Regions from separate parts of the Streptomyces sp. NPDC014882 genome, predicted to be linked through region 1. Evidence: riboswitches for the same ligand, from Rfam matches in the RefSeq annotation. Region 1 holds a riboswitch; the other holds the start of a gene.
The links. Region 1 has a riboswitch for glycine ahead of gcvP (aminomethyl-transferring glycine dehydrogenase). Riboswitches for the same ligand answer to the same signal wherever they lie in the genome.
Positions count from the first base shown of each region.

Region 1 (10,684 bases):
CACCCCCTGGGCGACGAGGACGACGGCGGCCACGAACGCCAGCGGCACCAGGAGGCGTACGACGCCCCGCACCAGGTCGGCCCAGAAGTTGCCGAGTTCGCCGGAGCGGGAGCCCGCGAACCCCCGCACGAGCGCGACGGCCACCGCCAGCCCCACCGCGGCGGAGACGAAGTTCTGCACCGCCAGCCCGGCCGTCTGCACGACGTGGCCCATGGCCTGCTCGCCGGAGTACGACTGCCAGTTGGTGTTGGTCACGAACGACACGGCGGTGTTGAACGCCTGGTCCGGGTCGATCGACCGGAAGCCCAGCGACAGCGGCAGCACGCCCTGGACACGCTGGAGGAGGTAGAGGAACAGGACACCGGCGGCCGAGAAGGCGAGCACCCCGCGCAGGTACGCGGACCAGCCCATCCGCGTGTCGGGATCGGCGCCGATGCCCTTGTACAGCCACTTCTCCACCCGCCAGTGGCGGTCGGAGGAGTAGACCCCGGCCATGTAGGTGCCGAGGGGGACGTGGACGAGCGCCAGCGCCGCGACGAGCGCGAGCAGTTGGAGCACGCCGGCGAGTACGGGACCCATGGGGCTTCTCAGAACCTCTCGGGGGAGAGCAGGGCGAGGGCGAGATAGCCCAGCAGGGAGACGGCCACGACGAGGCCGACGATGTTCTCGGCGGTCACAGCTTCGTCACCCCCTTGGCGACGAGGGCCACCAGCGCGAAGACCGCGATCGTGGTGACGACGAAGGCCAGATCGGCCATCGTGAGCTCCTGGAGGTGAGGTCCGGGGGATGAGATCCCGGTCGAACAGGGACGGTTACAGGAAACAACCGCCCTGACCGGAATCGACCGTCTTTGACGGCTCCCATACGCTGCCGCGCTCACCTTTGACGGCTCCCATACGCCACCGCACTCACCCTCGACGAGCCCGCACGCCGCGCTCACCCCGACGGACCCCGTACGCCGCACTCGCTCCGGACGGGTTTCCGCGCCGGTCCTGACGCCACCGGGTCGCCGGGGCCGTTCCCGCCGCCCCGGGCCGCGTGCGGGCCGACGCCGCTCCCCCGGTCCCCCCGTCTGCCCCTATCGTGACCGGCATGCAGTCCTACACCATCGGCCAGGCCGCGCGCCTGCTCGGCGTGAGCCCCGACACCGCACGCCGCTGGGCGGACGCGGGCCGGGTGCCGACGCACCGCGACGACACCGGACGACGTCTCATCGACGGCGAGGATCTCGCCGCTTTCTCGGTCGAACTCGCCGGATCCGGCGGCGAGGAGGGCGGCGCCTCCTACACCTCGGCCCGCAACGCGTTCCCCGGCATCGTCACCGCGATCAAGCTGGGCGACGTCGCCGCCCAGGTCGACATCCAGGCGGGCCCGCACCGCCTGGTCTCCCTCCTGACCCGCGAGGCCGTCGAGGAACTCGGCCTGGAGGTGGGCATGGAGGCCACGGCCCGCGTGAAGTCGACCAACGTCCACATCGACCGCACCTGACGCGACCCCACCCCGTCACATCCGGCACCTGCGACCCCAAAAGCTGAACCGATGCCGCTGATACGAAGGGAAAAGCCGATCCAACCTCGCACCTGCGGCAGTACCATCTCGGCAGGGGTCCGTTCGAGGGACCGCGACGACACCGAGGAGCGCACCGTGACGACCCGAACCGCCCACCGGGCCCGCCGGACACCGCGCCTGGCGGGCGCCGGGGCCGCCGCGCTGCTGGTGCTGAGCGCCTGCTCCTCCTCGGGCGGCACCTCCTCCGGGTCCGCCACGGCGGACCCGGCGGGTCCGTCCGGCACGGTGACCGTCTTCGCGGCGGCCTCCCTGAAGGAGAGCTTCACGGCCCTGGGCGAGGAGTTCGAGAAGACGTACCCCGGCACGAAGGTCGTCCTCAGCTTCGGCGGCAGCGACGGCCTGGCCGCGAGCATCACCGGCGGCGCGCCGGCCGACGTGTTCGCCGCCGCCAGCACCAGGACCATGGCGATCGTGACGGACGCCGGCGACGACGCCTCCGCCCCCGTCACCTTCGCCCGCAACCGGCTGGAGATCGCCACCCTGCCGGGCAACCCCGACAAGATCGCCTCCCTGAAGGACCTCACGAAGTCCGGCCTCAAGGTCGTCCTGTGCGACGAGGCCGTCCCGTGCGGCGCCGCCGCCCGCGAGGCCCTCGACGCGAGCGGCCTCGACCTCACCCCGGTCTCCTACGAGCAGGACGTCAGGAGCGCCCTGACGAAGGTGGAGCTGAAGGAGGCCGACGCCGCGGTGGTGTACCGGACCGATGTGCGGGCGGCGGGTGACAAGGTGGAGGGCGTGGACTTCCCCGAGTCGGCCGACGCCGTCAACGACTACCCCATCACCGTGCTCGAGGACTCCCGGAACGCCGCGGCCGCCCGGGCCTTCGTCGCCCTCGTCCGCTCCGCGCGGGGCCAGGAGACCCTGGCCGAGGCCGGGTTCCTGAAGCCGTGACGCCCTCCGCCCCCGACCCGCGCAAGGGCGACCGGCGGCCCGGCCGGATCCGCACCGGCGTCCCCTTCGCCCTGCTGCTGCCCGCCCTCCTGGGCCTGGCCTTCCTGCTGCTGCCCCTGGCCGCCCTGCTGATCCGGGCCCCCTGGCAGAGTCTGCCCGGGCAGCTGACCAGCCCCGAGGTGTGGCAGGCCCTGCGGCTGTCCCTGATCTGCGCCACGTCGGCGACCGCCCTGAGTCTCGTCGTCGGCGTACCGCTGGCCTGGCTGCTGGCCCGCACCGACTTCCCCGGCCGCGGGCTCGTGCGCGCCCTGGTGACGCTCCCGCTGGTCCTGCCCCCGGTCGTGGGCGGTGTGGCCCTGTTGCTCGCCCTGGGCCGCAACGGCGTGGTCGGGCAGTGGCTGGACTCCTGGTTCGGCGTCACCCTGCCGTTCACCACGGCCGGCGTCGTGCTCGCGGAGACGTTCGTGGCGATGCCGTTCCTCGTCATCAGCGTCGAGGGCACGCTGCGCGCCGCCGACCCCCGTTACGAGGAAGCGGCCACCACCCTGGGCGCCTCCCGCTTCACCGCGTTCCGCCGGGTCACGCTGCCCCTGATCGCTCCGGGCGTCGCGGCGGGCGCCGTGCTGGCCTGGGCACGCGCGCTGGGCGAGTTCGGCGCGACGATCACCTTCGCGGGCAACTTCCCCGGCCGTACCCAGACCATGCCGCTCGCCGTCTACCTCGCCCTGCAGAGCGACCCGGAGGCCGCCATCGCCCTCAGCCTCGTCCTGCTGGCCGTCTCCATCGCCGTACTGGCGGGCCTACGCGACCGCTGGATGACCGCCTCATGAGCACCCCCGACCGCGCGCAGGACGCCCCCGGCCCCACGGCGGGCACCGCCTCGCCCCGCCCCGGCGTCCCGACGGGCACCGCCGAGGGTCTCGACGCCCGGCTCGTCGTCGACCGGGGCGCCTTCCGCCTCGACATCGCGCTGAGCGCCGCCCCCGGCGAGGTCGTCGCCCTGCTCGGCCCGAACGGCGCCGGCAAGACGACGGCCCTGCGCGCCCTCGCCGGCCTCGTCCCGCTCACCGGCGGCCGGCTCCGCCTCGACGGCGACGTGCTGGACCGTACGCCGCCGGAGGCCCGCCCGGTCGGCGTGGTCTTCCAGGACTACCTGCTGTTCCCCCACCTGAGCGCCCTGGACAACGTGGCGTTCGGTCCGCGCTGCCGCGGCGCGGGCAAGGCAGAGGCGCGTGCCCTGGCGGCGAAGTGGCTGGAGCGGATGGGCCTCGCCGAGCACGCCGGCGCCAAGCCCCGCCGGCTCTCCGGCGGACAGGCCCAGCGGGTCGCCCTGGCACGCGCCCTCGCCACCCGTCCGCGGCTGCTGCTGCTCGACGAGCCCCTCGCCGCCCTGGACGCCCGCACCCGCCTGGAGGTGCGCGCCCGGCTGCGGCGCCATCTGGCCGACTTCGAGGCGGTCGCCGTCCTCGTCACGCACGACCCGCTCGACGCCATGGTCCTCGCGGACCGCCTGGTCGTCATCGAGGACGGCAGGGTCGTCCAGGAGGGCGCCCCCTCCGACATCGCCCGCCACCCGCGCACGGACTACATCGCCCGGCTCGTCGGCCTGAACCTCTACCGCGGCCGGGCCGACGGCCACACCGTCCGCCTCGACACCGGCCCCGCGCTCACCACCACGGAGGTCCTCACCGGGCCGGTCCTCGTCGCGTTCCCGCCCGGCGCGGTCACCCTCCACCGCGAGCGCCCCACCGGATCCAGTGCCCGCAACCTCTGGCGCTGCGAGGTCGCGGGCCTGGAGACCCACGGCGACCAGATCCGCGCCGACCTCACCGGTGAACTCCCCCTGGTCGCCGACCTCACCACGGTCGCCGCCGCGGAACTCGACCTGCACCCCGGCGCCACCGTGTGGGCCACGGTCAAGGCGGCCCAGACGCACGCCTACCCGGCCTGAACCGCCCCTCCCCCGGCATGCTGAGGGCCCCCGCCCTGCAGGGGACGGGGGCCCTCGGCGTACGGCTGCCGGATCAGTCCTGGTACGCGTCCAGCGGCGGGCACGAGCAGACCAGGTTGCGGTCGCCGAAGGCCTGGTCGATCCGGCGCACCGGCGGCCAGTACTTGTCGGCGGCGGACACCCCGGCCGGGAAGACGGCCTCCTCGCGCGTGTAGGCGTGGTCCCACTCGCCGCCCAGCGCGGCCGCCGTGTGCGGAGCGCCCCGCAGCGGGTTGTCCTCGGCGGGCCACTGGCCGGCCCCGACCTTCTCGATCTCCCCGCGGATCGCGATCATCGCCTCGCAGAAGCGGTCCAGCTCCGCCAGGTCCTCCGACTCGGTCGGCTCGATCATCAGCGTGCCGGCCACGGGGAACGACATCGTCGGCGCGTGGAAGCCGTAGTCGATGAGCCGCTTGGCCACGTCGTCCACGCTGACACCGGTCGCCTTCGTCAGCGGACGCAGGTCGATGATGCACTCGTGCGCGACCAGCCCGCCGGGGCCGGTGTAGAGCACGGGGTAGTGCGGTTCGAGCCGCTTGGCGACGTAGTTGGCGGACAGCACGGCCACCTGCGTGGCCCGCTTCAGCCCCTCGCCGCCCATGAGCCGCACGTAGGCCCACGAGATCGGCAGGATCCCCGCGGAACCCCACGGCGCGGCCGAGATCGGCCCCACCCCCGTCTCGGGCCCGGCCTCGGGCTGCAACGGGTGGTTGGGCAGGTACGGCGCCAGGTGCGACCGCACGGCCACGGGACCGACCCCCGGGCCGCCGCCGCCGTGCGGGATGCAGAACGTCTTGTGCAGGTTCAGGTGCGAGACGTCGCCGCCGAAGTGGCCGGGCTTGGCGAGCCCGACGAGCGCGTTGAGGTTGGCGCCGTCCACGTAGACCTGGCCGCCGGCCTCGTGCACCTGCGCGCAGATCTCGGCGACGTGCTCCTCGAACACCCCGTGCGTCGACGGATAGGTGATCATCAGGACCGCCAGCTCGTCGCGGTGCTTGTCGATCTTCGCGCGCAGGTCCTCGACGTCGATCTCACCGTCCTCGGCGGTGTTCACCACGACGACCTTCATCCCGGCCATCACGGCGCTCGCGGCGTTCGTGCCGTGCGCCGACGACGGGATCAGGCACACGGTCCGCTGCTCGTCCCCGTTGGCCCGGTGGTATCCGCGTACGGCGAGCAGTCCGGCGAACTCGCCCTGCGACCCGGCGTTCGGCTGGAGGGACACCTTGTCGTACCCGGTGACCTCGGCGAGCCGCTCCTCCAGCTCGTGGATGAGCGTGAGGTAGCCCCGCGCCTGCCCGGCCGGCGCGAAGGGGTGCAGCTGCCCGAACTCGGGCCAGGTGACGGGCTCCATCTCGGTGGTCGCGTTGAGCTTCATCGTGCAGGAGCCCAGCGGGATCATGCCCCGGTCCAGCGCGTAGTCGCGGTCGGACAGCCTGCGCAGGTAGCGCAGCATCGCGGTCTCAGAGCGGTGCTGGTGGAACACGGGGTGGGCGAGGATCTCGTCGCGGCGCAGCAGGTCGGCGGGGAGGGTGTCCTGCGTGACCGCGTCGAGGGCCTCGACGTCGCCCTCGACCCCGAAGGCCCGCCAGACGGCGCCGATCTGCGCCCGCCCGGTGGTCTCGTCACAGGAGATCGCCACGTGGTCGGCGTCGACGAGGTGCAGGTTGACGCCGTTGTCCCGCGCGGCGGCGACGGCTTCGGCGGCCTTCGCGGGCACCCGCACGGTCAGCGTGTCGAAGTAGGAACCGTGCACGACCTCGACGCCGCCCGCGGTGAGCCCGGCGGCCAGGACCGAGGCGTAGCGGTGGGTGCGCCGCGCGATCGCCCGGAGGCCCTCGGGGCCGTGGTAGACGGCGTACATGCCGGCCATGACGGCGAGCAGGACCTGCGCCGTGCAGATGTTGCTGGTCGCCTTCTCCCGGCGGATGTGCTGCTCACGGGTCTGCAGCGCCAGCCGGTACGCCCGGTTGCCGTCCACGTCGACGGACACGCCCACGAGCCGCCCGGGCAGGCTGCGCGCGAACTTCTCGTGGACGGCCATGTACCCGGCGTGCGGCCCGCCGAAGCCCATCGGCACCCCGAACCGCTGCGTCGTCCCGACGGCGATGTCCGCGCCCAGCTCACCGGGCGAGGTCAGCAGCGTCAGCGCGAGCAGATCGGCGGCGACGGTGACGAGCGCCCCCAGCTCGTGCGCCTGGTCGACGACCGGCTTGAGGTCGCGTACGGCGCCGGAGGCCCCCGGGTACTGGAGCAGTACGCCGTTGATCTCCCGCGCGGCGATGTCGGCCGGGATGCCCTCGCTGAGATCGGCGACGACGACCTCGACACCGGTCGGCTCGGCGCGCGTCTCGATCACGGCGATGGTCTGCGGCAGCGCGTCCGCGTCGACCAGGAAGAGGCCCTTCTTGTTCTTCCCCATGCGGCGGGACAGCGCCATCGCCTCGGCCGCGGCCGTGCCCTCGTCGAGCAGTGAGGCGCCGGAGGTCGGCAGTCCGGTCAGGTCGGCGACCATGGTCTGGAAGTTCAGCAGCGCCTCGAGCCGGCCCTGCGAGATCTCCGGCTGGTACGGCGTGTAGGCCGTGTACCAGGCCGGGTTCTCCATGACGTTGCGCAGGATGACCGGCGGGGTGAAGGTGCCGTAGTAACCGAGCCCGATCATGGAGTCCATGACCTGGTTGCGGTCGGCCAGCGACCGCAGCTCGGCCAGCACCTCGGCCTCGGTGCGCGCGCCCGGCAGGTCCAGCGCGTCGGCGTTCTTGATCACGTCGGGGACCGCGGCGGCGGTCAGCTCGTCCAGGGAGCCGTAACCGACCTGGGCGAGCATCTTGGCCCGCGCCTCCTGGTCGGGCCCGATGTGGCGCTGCTCGAAGGGGATTCCCTGTTCGAGGTCGGAGAGCGGAATGCGATGGGCGGTCATGGCGGAGGCCTCCTGGTCAGACACGACCTTCGAGGGGCACCACTGGCGGGTACCCGGACGGCCTCCCCCTCTGTCATCTCAACCTGAGAGCTTCACCGGCCGCCCGAGGGCAGCCGGCTTTCACCGTCGGTGAGGGCGGAGGCCGTCGGCACCCGCCCTGCTTTCCAGAGTGACCTCGTCCGTGCGGTACGTGGGCCTGAGAGATTCCGGGGAGGATTTGCTCCTTCGGCGCCTCCGGTGGTCTCCGGAGGACTCTCCCGCACGGGGTCAGCGGCCATTGCCAGACTACCAGCGAGGTCAACGAGGCCTCCTTTCGAGTGGCCGCGACCGCCGATGTGCTCTTTTGTGGTGCTAAGGGATGAGTGTGCGACCAAGTGGAGGGGTCCTGTGCAGACCGACATCGACCCGCGCAACCTGATCGGCCGCAAGGCGTTCGACCGGAACGGCACCAAGATCGGCACCATCGACGAGATCTATCTCGACGACGCCACCGGAGTGCCGGAGTGGGCGGCCATACGCACCGGCCTGTTCAGCAGGGACGCCTTCGTCCCCCTGGAGCCCAGCGAACTGATCGAGGGCACCCTGCACGTCCCCTTCGACCGCGCCCTGATCAAGGACGCCCCCGACTTCGGGGTGGGCCGTCACCTCTCCCCCGACCAGGAACTCCAGCTCTATCACCACTACGGCCTCGACGTGTCCGCCCCACCGCCCCTCCCGGACCGTGACTTCGGCAGGCTGGCGGGCTCGGAGGAGACCTGAGCGGACCGGCCGCACGCCCGGGCCGGCGCCCCGGGGAGTCCTTGCGGATCGTGGAGCGGCCGCGCCCCGTCGGTGACGACGCGTCGTGTGCCCGCGCCGACGGGATCGGTGCGCGCCCGGTCGGCGAGGCAGATGCCGACCTCGGTCTCGAGACCGGAAGCGGTGGCGTACCGCCATTCGGTGACGGGCCCCGGGCCCGGTTGCGGATCAGCTCTCCCAGGGCCGGCTCGCACCCCCGGGCGTCCTCGACGGCGTACCGGCCCGGCTCGGCGTACCGGCCCGGCTCGGCGTACCGGCCCGGCTCGGCGTACCGGCCCGGCTCGGCGTACCGGCCCGGCTCGGTGGTCAGCACGACGGGACCGACATCCGGGTCCGCCCGTTCGGCTCCCCGGGCCCAGGACCCGACGAGCAGCATCCCGACGACGTCCTCGCGCCCCGCGGCCCGTGCGGTGTCCTGCCGGATCACCGAGCGCACCTCCTCACGCCGCTCCGCCGGGCCCCGGCAGGGCCCGTCCGCCCCTTTCCGTCAGGCCACCGCGCACCGCTTCGCCCGGTCCCGTCACCGGCCGCTCCCACGCCGCGGGTCCACCGCCGGCACCTGACCGGCCGTGTCCGCGGCCGGTGCCCCGTCCGGTCTTCGCCGCACCAGCGGCAGCGGCTCCGCCGGTGCCAGATCGGGGTCGTCGGTCCGGAACGTCCGTACCCGCCCCACCTCCGACTCGGGCGTCTCGAACCGCACGGTCACCCGCCCCAACCCGCTGCCCTGCACCCACCCGTGGCCGAGCTCGGCGTGCCGCACGTCGTGCCCCGGCCGCCACCGGTGCTCCGCGGGCGCCGCCCCGGCCACGGCGGGCCCTTCCGGCGTCTCCTCCTCGGGCCCCTCGGCCCGCACGTCCGCCACCCGCTCCTCCGCCGCCCGCACCTCGGCCGCCCGCACCTCGGCCGCCTGCACCTCGGCCGCCTGCGCGAACAGGTCCTCCTGCGTGAAGTCCGCCAGCCCGCTGACCCCCACCCCGAGCAGCCGCACGCCACCCGTCGTGTCCACCGCGTCCAGCAGCCGCGCCGCCGCCTCCCGCACGACCGCCGGATCGTCCGTGGGCCCCCGCAGGGTCTCCGACCGGGTGAGCGTGGAGAAGTCGTACCGCCGCACCTTCAGCACGATGGTCCGCCCCGACAGACCGGCCCCCCGCAGCCGACGCACACACCGGTCGGCGAGCCGCTGCACCTCCAGTTCCACCCGCATCCGGTCGTGGATGTCCACGTCGTAGGTGTCCTCCACCGACACGGACTTGGTCTCCCGTTCGGCCACCACGGGCCGGTCGTCCCGGGCCAGCGCCATGGCGTAGAGCGCGTGCCCGTGCGCCTTGCCCAGCATTCTCACCAGTTCGTCCTCCCCCGCCTCGACCATCTCCCCGACCGTGGCGATCCCGGCCCGCCTCAGGTGGTCGCCGGTCGCCGGACCGACCCCCGGCAGCGTCCGCACCGGCATCGGCGCGAGCAGGGACCGCTCGGTACCCGGCTCGATCAGCACCAGACCGTCCGGCTTGGCCTGCTCGGAGGCGATCTTGGCGAGCATCTTGGAGGCGGCCAGCCCCACCGAACCGGTGAGCCCGGTGACCGCCCGGATGTCGGCGCGCAGCCGCACTCCGGCCAGCCGCGCCGACTCGCTGTCCCAGGCCGTCCCGCCGGCCTCCAGATCCACGAACGCCTCGTCCAGACTGAGCGGCTCCACCAGCGGCGACAGGGCCCGCAGCAGCGTCATGACCTGGTCGCTGATCCGGCGGTAGAACGCGCCCCGCGGCACCAGGTAGGCGGCGTTCGGAGCGAGCCGGCGGGCCTGAGCCATCGGCATCGCCGAATGCACTCCGAAGACCCGCGCCTCGTACGAGGCGGTCGCCACCACCCCTCGCGGCCCGAGGCCTCCCACCACGACCGCCTTCCCGCGCAGACTCGGCTTGGACGCCTGCTCCGCCTGGGCGAAGAAGGCATCCATGTCGAGGTGCAGGACGGTGGGCGCGTTTCTCACGTCTCCGATGCTGCACCACGCCACTGACAACGAGGTCCTGCGGCCGCCCGCGAGGGTTCGGGGCCGTCAGACCGCCCGGTTGCGCCGACGGGCCAGCTCGTCCGCCGGGTTGGGCCCGACGAGGGTCTCACCGGTGTCGACGCGCTCCCCGTGCAGCTGCGACAGCGCGCTCTCGACATCCCGCCACACCACGCCGACGGCGATCCCGAAGACGCCCTGACCGCCCTGGAGCAGCGCGTGGACCTCGTCCGGCGAGGTGCACTCGTAGACCGTGGCACCGTCGCTCATCAGCGTCATCCGCTCCAGGTCGCTGAAACCGCGCTCCCGCAGGTGCTGGACGGCGGTGCGGATGTTCTGGAGCGAGACCCCGGTGTCGAGGAAACGCTTGACGATCTTCAGGACCACCACGTCCCGGAAGCTGTACAGACGCTGCGTACCGGACCCGTGGGCGGGCCGTACGCTCGGCTCGACCAGGCCCGTGCGCGCCCAGTAGTCCAGTTGCCGATAGGTGATCCCGGCGGCCGCGCAG
Region 1 covers NZ_JBIBWL010000004.1:8,474-19,157, reverse strand. The annotation lists gene kdpA (potassium-transporting ATPase subunit KdpA) at 1-579, opposite strand, end outside; gene kdpF (K(+)-transporting ATPase subunit F) at 588-677, opposite strand; gene ACF09K_RS11280 (helix-turn-helix transcriptional regulator) at 1,093-1,488, shown strand; gene modA (molybdate ABC transporter substrate-binding protein) at 1,645-2,460, shown strand; gene modB (molybdate ABC transporter permease subunit) at 2,457-3,290, shown strand; gene ACF09K_RS11265 (ABC transporter ATP-binding protein) at 3,287-4,411, shown strand; gene gcvP (aminomethyl-transferring glycine dehydrogenase) at 4,485-7,370, opposite strand; glycine riboswitch at 7,545-7,640, opposite strand; gene ACF09K_RS11255 (PRC-barrel domain-containing protein) at 7,758-8,129, shown strand; gene ACF09K_RS11250 (DNA polymerase IV) at 8,689-10,155, opposite strand; gene ACF09K_RS11245 (MerR family transcriptional regulator) at 10,222-10,684, opposite strand, start outside.

Region 2 (10,684 bases), on a different contig from region 1:
GCACCGATCTACGCGCGAAGATTCACCGGGCCGACTCGTCGGGCCGACGCACGGAGACGGACGGAGACGGACGGCGAACAGCGGACGGCGGACACATCAGTGGCGACCGGTCGGCGGGAAGCCGTAGCCGCCCGCGGGGGCCGGCGCGGGCGGCGCCGCGGGGGCGTGCGCCTCGCGGTCGTAGAAGGGGCGGGCGTGGGCGCGCATCCAGAGGACCACCGGGTCGTAGTCGTCGCTCATGGTGACCGTGGACACCGGCAGGCCGTCCGGCACCGCGCCGACGGACTGCTGCATCATCGCCCGCACCGCGTCCACGGCCTGCGGGGAGGTGTCGTACACGTCGAGCCCGAGGGCGAGGTAGGGCGCGCCGAGGGCCGGCTGGACCCAGGCGCGGCGCAGGGAGCGCAGGGCCGGGGTGCGGTGGGCGTTCTGCGCGAGCAGGGCGTAGAACTGGGGGATCTCGATGGCCGGCTCGGACAGCCGCAGCGGCCCGGCCGGCTGGCGGTCCAGGCCGGTGGCGATCCGCCGCAGGTCGAGCCAGGGGATGCCGACGCCGCCGCCGGGGGCGTGCGGGTTCAGCCAGAGGCCGTGGTGGTCGGGGTAGAGCGTGCGGGCCGCGTCCAGCCCGTCGATCACCTCGTACGACCGGTTCCAGCCGCTCGCGGACAGTTCCCGGGCGGAGGTGACACAGGGGGCGTAGCCGTGTCCCTCGACGTCCATCGTGCCGTACTGGGCGTCGGCGGAACCGGCCTGACCCTGCCACAGGAGCATCCACACCTGGCCGGTGCCCGGGGTCGCGAGGGCGCGCAGGAGTGCCTCGTAGGCGTCGTAGCGCCCGGGGGTCACCTGGCGCAGCATGTGCTCGACCTGCCCGGCCGCGATGCCGCTGGCGCTCACCTGTACCGCCCCTTCGATAAGTTGCCCCGCTTTCGGGAGACCAGCTTAGGTGTCTTCGCCGACAACGGGTCCCCCCGAGGGGCCGGGTCGTCCGCCGCCGGCGGGACCGGCCCGGCGGGCTCCCGGCGGGGCCTCGCGGCACCGCCGCCCACCGGCGCGGACGTCACCCCGCGGGATGCCTTCAGTGGATCCGGGAGTAGAAGGGCCGCACGCGCTCCTTCAGCCACCGGGCCACCGGGTCCTCCGTCACGTCGAGCAGGACGAGGTTGACCGGCCAGGGGGCCGGGACCCGGCCGAGCGCCCTGCCGAGGGCCTCCAGGGGCAGCGCCCGCAGATCGCCCTCCGCCAGGGAGAGTTCGACGCCGACGAACATCACGGGGTCGGCCGTCTCGATCGCGGCGAGGCAGCGGCGGGCGGTCAGGACGACGCCGGTCGCCTCGAACTCGGCGGTGGCGGCGGACAGGAAGTCCACCGGGTCGTCCTGCCAGTCGGGCTCGTAGAGGCGGACCCGGCCGCCGCCGGCGGGACCGTCCAGCGGGGTGCGGCCGGCCCGGCACAGCTCGGCGACGGCCATCGGGGGCAGCGGGATGCCGACCGTGCCGTCCGGGTTCACCAGGACGCCGACCTGCGGGGGCAGCCCGCGGGCGAACTCGACGGCCGGGGCGACGGTGTACGACATGTGCGCGCCGACGACCTGCCGGAACTGCTCCTCGGAGCTGAACACGGGCACGTACGCCTGGCCCTCCAGCTCCAGGGTGGGCAGGTCCAGGGGGCCGCTGTGCGGGCCGCCCCCGGCGGGCAGCGGCACCCACACGAAGCTGCGGCCGAGCACCTCCACGATCCGTCCGCCGGCCCCGGGCACGCCGAGGGAGGCGGAGAGCACCTCCTCCAGCTCGTTGCCGGGCCATCCGCCGTGCGGATGGGGGTGCGCCTGTGCCGGGAAGTCCGCGGGGAAGTCCGCCGGGGGGAAGTCCATCTGCCTACCGCCTGCTGGGAACCACTGGGTGTGACTCGAAAGGCTATCGGGTACCGGGCCCGTCCCCGCGTCCCCGCATCCACCGGACGTCCTGACGACCGGGGCCGAGGGCCGGGGCCGGGGGCAAGGAGCCGGGGCCAGGGGGCGGGGGCCGGGGCCGGGGGGCGGGGGCCGGGACGGCGGCGGTGCGCCGGTCGCGGGGTCCGGCCCGCGCGGCGGGCCCGCCGACCGGCGAACCCCGGAACCGCCCGCCGGCCCGACGACCGGGGCCCCGAACCCGCCCGACGACCGGCGACCACGAGCCCCAGTCCCACGCAGCGGCCCGGCCGCCCGGCGGCCGCGGGCCCCGGATGCGCCCGGCATCCCGGCGGCACGGCGCCGCCGCGACAACCGGCGAATCCCGAACCCGCCCGGGGTCCGGCGACCACGAGCCCCAGTCCCACGCAGCGGCCCGGCCGCCCGGCGACCACGAGCCCCGGATGCGCACGGCATCCCGGCCTCCCGGCAGCCCGGTGGCCGCGGGTCCGAAGCCCCCGGGCTCGCGCGGCAACCGCGGCCCGGAGCCCCGCGCCCTTCCCGGTCAGCCGGTGAAGCCGATGCGGCGGAGGGTGTCGGCCGCGGCGCGGTCCAGGAGGACCGTCGAGCCGCAGCCCGCGGGGAGGCGGCCCCGCTCCGCCGCGCGCAGCAGGCGGGAGGCGGCACGGCGGTGGCGGCGGAAGGCGTACCGGGAGACGCCCCGGCCGCGCTCGCGCTGGCCCTCCAGCGCGGTGTCCACGGTGACGTCGAGCAGCACCAGGTGCAGGCTGCCGCCGCGGCGGCGGGCCTCGCGGGCCAGCCAGGCGCGCACCCAGGCCTGCGTGCCGCAGTCGTGGACGACGACGCCCCCGCCGGTGCGCAGGGCGCGGCGCAGACCGGCGTAGTGGGCGAGGCGGACGAGGGGGCGGTAGAGGGCGTAGGGCAGGGCGCGCGGCATGCGGGCGTCCCAGCGGTCGCGGGTGTCCTGGGAGTCGACGCGGACGCCCGTGACCGCGCGCTTCATCAGCGTCGACTTGCCGCTGCCGGGCAGTCCCGTGACCACGACCAGGTCGCGGGGCGCGAACAGCAGGCCGTGCGGGCTGCGGCCGTCGCGGTCGCGCAGGTCGCGGACGACCGGGGCGGGCGGTGCGTCGGCCGCCTCCCGGACGGAGGTCTGCGGCTGCGCGGGCAGTGCGAGCGCCGGGCCCGTCCCGAGTGCCGTGGTCCTGTTCACCGTGTTCGTCCTCCCCTGGGGTCAGACATGTCTTGTCCCCGTCGAGCGTAAAGAGAAGGTAATCCGGTTCGCCTCGCGTTTTCATGCGCTTACCGCCACAGGCCGGTTACAGATGCGGGCCTGCCGGGATCGGGCGGGGCGTGCGATGATGGCCGCGCCAACTGCATACCGGCCGTTTGAATCCGCGCGGGAGAGTCCCCACCGTCAGCATCGCTGGGGCGCCGAAGGAGCAAGTCCCTCCCTTGAATCTCTCAGGCACCGTTACCGCGCGGGCGAGGCACATCTGAAAAGCGGGCCGCCCTCCGGTGGCCCCACCCAAGGTGCAAGCCGTGACCGACCCGCGCGGAGGGTCACGGCGAACCTCTCAGGTTCCGATGACAGATGGGGAGGAAAGCCCTCGCCGTCATGCCTTGGGAGACGAACGCCCGATGAGCAGTACCCCGCTCCGCCACACCGCCCTCGACGCCCTGCATCGTTCGCTGGGCGCGACCATGACCGACTTCGCCGGCTGGGACATGCCCCTGCGCTACGGCTCCGAGCGCGACGAGCACAACGCCGTACGCACCCGGGCCGGCCTCTTCGACCTCTCGCACATGGGCGAGATCACCGTCACCGGCCCGCAGGCGGGCGCCCTGCTGAACTTCGCGCTGGTCGGGAACATCGCGGCCGTGGGCGTGGGCCGGGCCCGCTACACCATGATCTGCGACGCCGACGGCGGCATCCTCGACGACCTCATCGTGTACCGGCTCGCCGACACCGAGTTCATGGTCGTCGCCAACGCCTCCAACGCCCAGGTCGTCCTGGACGCGCTCACCGAGCGCGCCGGCGGCTTCGACGCCGAGGTGCGCGACGACCGCGACGCCTACGCGCTGCTCGCCGTCCAGGGCCCGGAGTCCCCCGGCATCCTGAAGTCGCTGACCGACGCCGACCTCGACGGCCTGAAGTACTACGCCGGCCTGCCCGGCACCGTCGCCGGCGTCCCCGCGCTCATCGCCCGCACCGGCTACACCGGCGAGGACGGCTTCGAGCTGTTCGTGAAGCCGGAGCACGCCGTCGAGCTGTGGCAGGCCCTGACGAAGGCCGGCGAGGCCGCCGGCCTGATCCCCTGCGGCCTGTCCTGCCGGGACACGCTCCGCCTGGAGGCGGGCATGCCGCTGTACGGCCACGAGCTGTCGACCGCGCTGACCCCCTTCGACGCCGGGCTCGGCCGGGTCGTGAAGTTCGACAAGGACGGCGACTTCGTGGGCCGCGCGGCGCTCGCCGCCGCCGCCGAGCGCGCCGCGACGAACCCGCCGCGGGTCCTCGTCGGCCTGGTCGCCGAGGGCCGCCGCGTCCCGCGCGCCGGGTACGCCGTGGTCACGGGCGGCGAGGTGGTCGGCGAGGTCACCTCCGGCGCCCCCTCCCCCACGCTGGGCAAGCCGATCGCGATGGCCTACGTCGACGCCGCGCACGCGGCACCGGGCACGCCGGGTGTCGGCGTGGACATCCGGGGCAGCCACGAGCCGTACGAGGTCGTGGCGCTGCCGTTCTACAAGCGCCGGAAGTAGAGACTGGCGCACGGCCGCGGAGACCGGGCCCCGGCCGGCCCCGCACGTGACCCCGCGCACATCCGCGCTGCTCACGTGCGTCTCCAGCAGTCCCCCTTCATCAGCACTCCCTCGCGTACAGGAGAATTCAGGCCATGAGCAACCCCCAGCAGCTGCGTTACAGCAAGGAGCACGAGTGGCTGTCGGGCGCCGAGGACGGCGTCTCGACGGTCGGCATCACGGAGCACGCGGCCAACGCGCTCGGCGACGTGGTCTTCGTCCAGCTCCCCGAGGTCGGTGCCACGGTGACCGCGGGCGAGTCCTGCGGCGAGCTGGAGTCGACCAAGTCGGTCAGCGAGCTGTACGCGCCGGTCACCGGCGAGATCGCCGAGGTCAACCAGGACGTCGTGGACGACCCGTCGCTGGTGAACTCCGCCCCCTTCGAGGGCGGCTGGCTGTTCAAGGTACGCGTCACGGACGAGCCGGCCGAGCTGCTCTCCGCCGACGAGTACACCGCCTTCATCGCCGGCTGAGAGGTCGAAAGACGCATGTCTGTCCTGAACACGCCCCTGCACGAGCTCGACCCGGAGATCGCCGCGGCGGTCGACGGCGAGCTGCGCCGCCAGCAGTCCACGCTCGAGATGATCGCCTCGGAGAACTTCGCTCCGCTGGCCGTCATGGAGGCGCAGGGCTCGGTCCTGACCAACAAGTACGCCGAGGGCTACCCCGGCCGCCGCTACTACGGCGGCTGCGAGCACGTCGACGTGGCCGAGCAGATCGCGATCGACCGGGTCAAGGAGCTGTTCGGCGCCGAGTACGCCAACGTCCAGCCGCACTCGGGCGCCTCCGCCAACCAGGCCGCCCTGTTCGCGCTGGCCCAGCCCGGCGACACCATCCTGGGCCTGGACCTGGCGCACGGCGGTCACCTGACCCACGGGATGCGGCTGAACTTCTCCGGCAAGCAGTTCGACGTGGTCGCCTACCACGTGGACGAGGCCGGCCTGGTCGACATGGCCGAGGTCGAGCGGCTCGCCAAGGAGCACCGCCCGAAGGTGATCATCGCGGGCTGGTCGGCGTACCCGCGGCAGCTGGACTTCGCCGAGTTCCGCCGGATCGCCGACGAGGTCGAGGCGTACCTGTGGGTGGACATGGCGCACTTCGCCGGTCTGGTCGCGGCGGGCCTGCACCCGAACCCGGTGCCGTACGCGGACGTGGTCACCTCCACGACCCACAAGACGCTGGGCGGTCCGCGCGGCGGCATCATCCTGGCGAGGAAGGAGTTCGCGAAGAAGCTGAACTCCTCCGTCTTCCCCGGCTTCCAGGGCGGCCCCCTGGAGCACGTCATCGCGGCGAAGGCGGTGTCCTTCAAGGTCGCGGCCTCGGACGACTTCAAGGAGCGCCAGCGCCGTACGGTGGAGGGCGCGCGGATCCTCGCCGAGCGGCTGACCGCGCCGGACGCCCGGGAGGCCGGGGTCGACGTCCTGTCCGGCGGCACCGACGTGCACCTGATCCTGGTGGACCTGCGCGAGTCCGAGCTGGACGGGCAGCAGGCCGAGGACCGTCTCCACGAGGTCGGCATCACGGTCAACCGCAACGCGGTCCCGAACGACCCGCGGCCCCCGATGGTCACCTCGGGCCTGCGCATCGGCACGCCCGCCCTCGCCACCCGCGGCTTCACGGCCGAGGACTTCGCCGAGGTCGCGGACGTGATCGCGGAGGCGCTCAAGCCGGCCCACGACGCGGAGGCGCTGAAGGCCCGGGTCGTGGCCCTTGCCGAGAAGCACCCGCTCTACCCCGGCCTGAGCAAGTAGTTCCCGTTTTCCGACGGTTTTTCGATGGGTGTCCCGCACACTGGTCGGTGGGCGGGACACCCATCGGAAACTTCCCGCACCACCCCCGTATGGAGGAGTCCCCGTGGCCATCTCGGTCTTCGACCTGTTCTCGATCGGCATCGGCCCGTCCAGCTCCCACACGGTCGGCCCGATGCGGGCGGCGCGCATGTTCGCGCGGCGCCTGCGCAACGAGGGCGTGCTGGACTCCGTCGCGTCCGTGCGCTCCGAGCTGTACGGCTCCCTGGGCGCGACCGGCCACGGCCACGGCACGCCGAAGGCCGTCCTGCTCGGCCTGGAGGGCGACTCGCCGCGCACGGTGGACGTGGAGACGGCGGACGCCCGGGTGGAGCGGATCAAGGACTCGGGCCGCATCCGGCTGCTCGGTGAGCGCGAGATCCCGTTCTCCTTCGACGACGACCTCGTCCTGCACCGCCGCGAGACCCTCCCGTACCACGCGAACGGCATGACGCTGTGGGCGTACGACGACGGGGGCGCGGAGCTGCTGTCGAAGACGTACTACTCGGTGGGCGGCGGGTTCGTCGTCGACGAGGACGCGGTCGGCGCGGACCGGATCAAGCTGGACGACACGGTCCTGAAGTACCCCTTCCGCACGGGTGACGAGCTGCTGCGGCTGACGCAGGAGACGGGGCTGTCGATCTCCTCGCTGATGCTGGAGAACGAGCGGGCCTGGCGCACCGAGGAGGAGATCCACGAGGGGCTGCTGGAGATCTGGCGGGTGATGCAGGCCTGCGTGGCCCGCGGCATGTCCCGCGAGGGCATCCTGCCGGGCGGCCTGCGGGTGCGCCGCCGCGCCGCCATGACGGCCCGTCAGCTCCGGGCGGACGGCGACCCGTTGACCCATTCCATGGAGTGGATCACGCTGTACGCGATGGCGGTGAACGAGGAGAACGCGGCGGGCGGCAGGGTGGTCACCGCCCCCACGAACGGCGCGGCCGGCATCATCCCCGCGGTCCTGCACTACTACGTCAACTTCATCCCCGGCGCCGACGAGGAGGGCGTCGTCCGCTTCCTCCTGGCCGCCGGCGCGATCGGCATGCTCTTCAAGGAGAACGCCTCCATCTCCGGCGCCGAGGTCGGCTGCCAGGGCGAGGTGGGCTCCGCCTGCTCCATGGCGGCGGGCGCGCTGGCGGAGGTGCTCGGCGGCTCCCCCGAACAGGTCGAGAACGCCGCGGAGATCGGCATGGAGCACAACCTCGGTCTCACCTGCGACCCGGTGGGCGGCCTGGTCCAGATCCCCTGCATCGAGCGCAACGGCATGGCCGCGGTGAAGGCGGTCACGGCGGCCCGCATGGCCATGCGCGGCGACGGCTCGCACAAGGTCTCCCTCGACAAGGTCATCAAGACGATGAAGGACACCGGCGCGGACATGTCGGTCAAGTACAAGGAGACGGCCCGCGGCGGGCTGGCGGTGAACATCATCGAGTGCTGAGCCCCCGTCGGCACGCCGGGGGACGGAAGCGGAGGTTCCGGCGTCGGCGTGTCGGGGCATAAGACAACTCCCCTTCCTTCTGCTGCACTTCCGGGAGTCGCCCCATGCTCCGTGGTGTCGATGTCAGCGCCTACCAGTCCTCCGCCTACGCGACGGACGGCCTCTCCTTCGTCTTCGTCAAGGCGACGGAGGGCCGTACGTACGTCAACTCCAGGCTCGCCGCCCAGACGAAGCGGGCGCGGGACGCCGGCCTGGTCGTCGGCTTCTACCACTTCCTCTGGCCGGGCAACCTCGGCGCCCAGGCGGAACACTTCCTGGCGAAGGCGCCGGAGCGCCCCGGTGACATCCTCGCCGTCGACTGGGAGACGACGGGCGAGGGCACCCACGCGAGCAACGCCGAGAAGGACCGCTTCATCCGCAGGCTCAAGGAGCTGCGGCCGCGCAACCGGGTCGTCCTGTACTGCAACCGGACCTACTGGCTGAACGTCGACGACACCTCGTACGCCGGCGACGGCCTGTGGATAGCCGACTACGTCACCGCGGGCAAGCCCCGCATCAAGGCGAAGTGGCGCTTCCACCAGTACACGGACGAGCCCCTCGACAAGAACGTGGCGAGGTTCGCCGACCGGGCGGCGCTGCGGGCGTGGGCGACCGTGGGGTGAGCCGGCTCAGCCCCGGAAGGCCTCCGGGCGCTCCGGGGAGGCCGCCGCCAGGGCCCGGGTGACCTCGTCGACGCCGCCGCGCAGGCCGTACACCGGGGTGTCGGGCTGCTGGCGCCAGGAGTCGTCGATGCCGCCCGCGTCGACCGTGTCGAAGCCGAGTTCGTCGATCAGGGACCGGACCTTGGCCTTGGCGGCCTCGTCGTCGCCCGCGACGGGCAGGGCCATGCGGCCGGGGGCGCCGGCCGGGAGGGGGCGGTCCAGGATGTCCTGGGCGTAGGTGCCGTTGAACGCCTTGACCACCGGGTGTCCGATCCGGCGCTCCGTCCAGCGGCTCTCGGTGAGGCCCTCGTCCTCGATGGCGTCGATCCGGCCGTCGCGCTGCTGCGGGTAGTAGTTGCCGGTGTCGATGACGGCGACGCCCTCGGCCGCGCCGTCGAGGATGCCGGAGGGCAGGTCCGGGACCGCCTTGAGCGGGATCGTGACGACGACGATCTCGGCGCCGCGCGCCGCCTCGGTGACCTCGACGGGTGTCGCGCCCGTCTCCTTCGCCAGCTCCGTGAGCGTCTGCGGGCCGCGGGAGTTGGCCACGGAGACGTCGTGGCCGAGGGCGGTGAGCCGCCGGGTGAGGTTGCCGCCGATGTTGCCCGCGCCGATGATGCCGATCTTCACGTCAGGTCCTTCCCGAAGATTTCATGCACATGCATGCTTTCGGTGGCTCAACCACGGCCGGCCGCCGCCTATTCCGCTCCGCCGCCGTACGGGTGAAGCGCGGATGCCGGAGGACGCCGGAGGGGTGTCCCGCGGCGGCCGCCGGACACCCCTCCGTCACGCGTCACTTGCCCAGGTAGGCCCAGAACTCGTCGAACGACAGGACCTTGTCGCCGTCCAGGTCGCGGGTCTTGATGACGGCCTCGGCGACCGTGTCGGTGACGTGCCAGTCGCCCCCCTGGGCCAGGGCGGTCTTGAACTCGACCGCGGTGATGAACCCGTCACCGTCCGCGTCGATCCGCTGGAACTGCTTGCGTGCCTCTTCGATGTCCGCCACCGGTCCGCCCCTCTTCGTCATACCTTGCGGTGCTGCGTTGCCGTCGTTCTGACGCAGGTCAGATTAACGGGCCGGGTGAGCACGCGGTGCGGCCGCCCTCAGGAGGCCACCCGCAGCAGGAGCACCGACCGGGCCGGGACCGTCACCCCCGTCCCCGCCCGGTGCGTGACGGCCGGGGCGGTGTCCTGGTCCTCGCGGGAGGTGTCCACCACGACCTCGTAGCGGTCCGCCCAGGGCGGGCCCGGCAGGACGAAGTGGGCGGGGCGGTCGCCCGCGTGCAGGAGGGCGAGGAAGCCGTCGTCCGTGACCGGGGCGCCCCGCTCGTCGCGGCCGGGGATGTCCCGGCCGGAGAGGTACATGCCGAGCGTCGCCGCGGGCGCGTACCAGTCCCCTTCCGTCATCTCCGTGCCGCGGGCGGTGAACCAGGCCAGGTCGCGCAGCCCGTCCGCGGAGTGGGGGCGGCCGGAGAAGAACGCCCGGCGGCGCAGCACGGGATGGCGGTGGCGCAGGGCGATCAGGCGGGCGGTCAGGTCGTGCAGGGCCTTCCAGCCGGGGTCCTCCAGCAGGCTCCAGTCCAGCCAGCTGGTCTCGTCGTCCTGGCAGTACGCGTTGTTGTTGCCGCGCTGGGTGCGGCCCAGCTCGTCGCCCGCGACCAGCATCGGCACGCCGGTCGACAGCAGCAGCGTGGTCATCAGGTTGCGCAGCTGCCGCCGCCGCAGCGCGCGCACCCCCTCGTCGTCCGTCTCCCCCTCGGCGCCGCAGTTCCAGGAGCGGTTGTCGTCCGTGCCGTCCCGGTTGCCCTCGCCGTTGGCCTCGTTGTGCTTGCGCTCGTAGGACACGAGGTCGCGCAGGGTGAACCCGTCGTGGGCGGTGACGAAGTTGACGGAGGCGTAGGGGCGCCGGCCGCCCCAGGCGTACAGGTCGCTGGAACCGGACAGGCGGTAGCCCATCTCGCGGACGTCCGGCAGGGCGTGCCGCCAGAAGTCGCGCACGGTGTCGCGGTAGCGGTCGTTCCACTCCGTCCACAGCGGGGGGAAGGCGCCCACC
Region 2 covers NZ_JBIBWL010000001.1:291,348-302,031, forward strand. The annotation lists gene ACF09K_RS01250 (enhanced serine sensitivity protein SseB C-terminal domain-containing protein) at 97-897, opposite strand; gene ACF09K_RS01255 (enhanced serine sensitivity protein SseB) at 1,079-1,873, opposite strand; gene ACF09K_RS01260 (AAA family ATPase) at 2,454-3,122, opposite strand; glycine riboswitch at 3,300-3,399, shown strand; gene gcvT (glycine cleavage system aminomethyltransferase GcvT) at 3,551-4,669, shown strand; gene gcvH (glycine cleavage system protein GcvH) at 4,804-5,181, shown strand; gene glyA (serine hydroxymethyltransferase) at 5,197-6,459, shown strand; gene ACF09K_RS01280 (L-serine ammonia-lyase) at 6,563-7,930, shown strand; gene ACF09K_RS01285 (glycoside hydrolase family 25 protein) at 8,035-8,592, shown strand; gene ACF09K_RS01290 (NADPH-dependent F420 reductase) at 8,599-9,261, opposite strand; gene ACF09K_RS01295 (EF-hand domain-containing protein) at 9,425-9,637, opposite strand; gene glgX (glycogen debranching protein GlgX) at 9,736-10,684, opposite strand, start outside.
Region 2: another riboswitch for glycine. It lies ahead of gcvT (glycine cleavage system aminomethyltransferase GcvT); the one in region 1 lies ahead of gcvP (aminomethyl-transferring glycine dehydrogenase).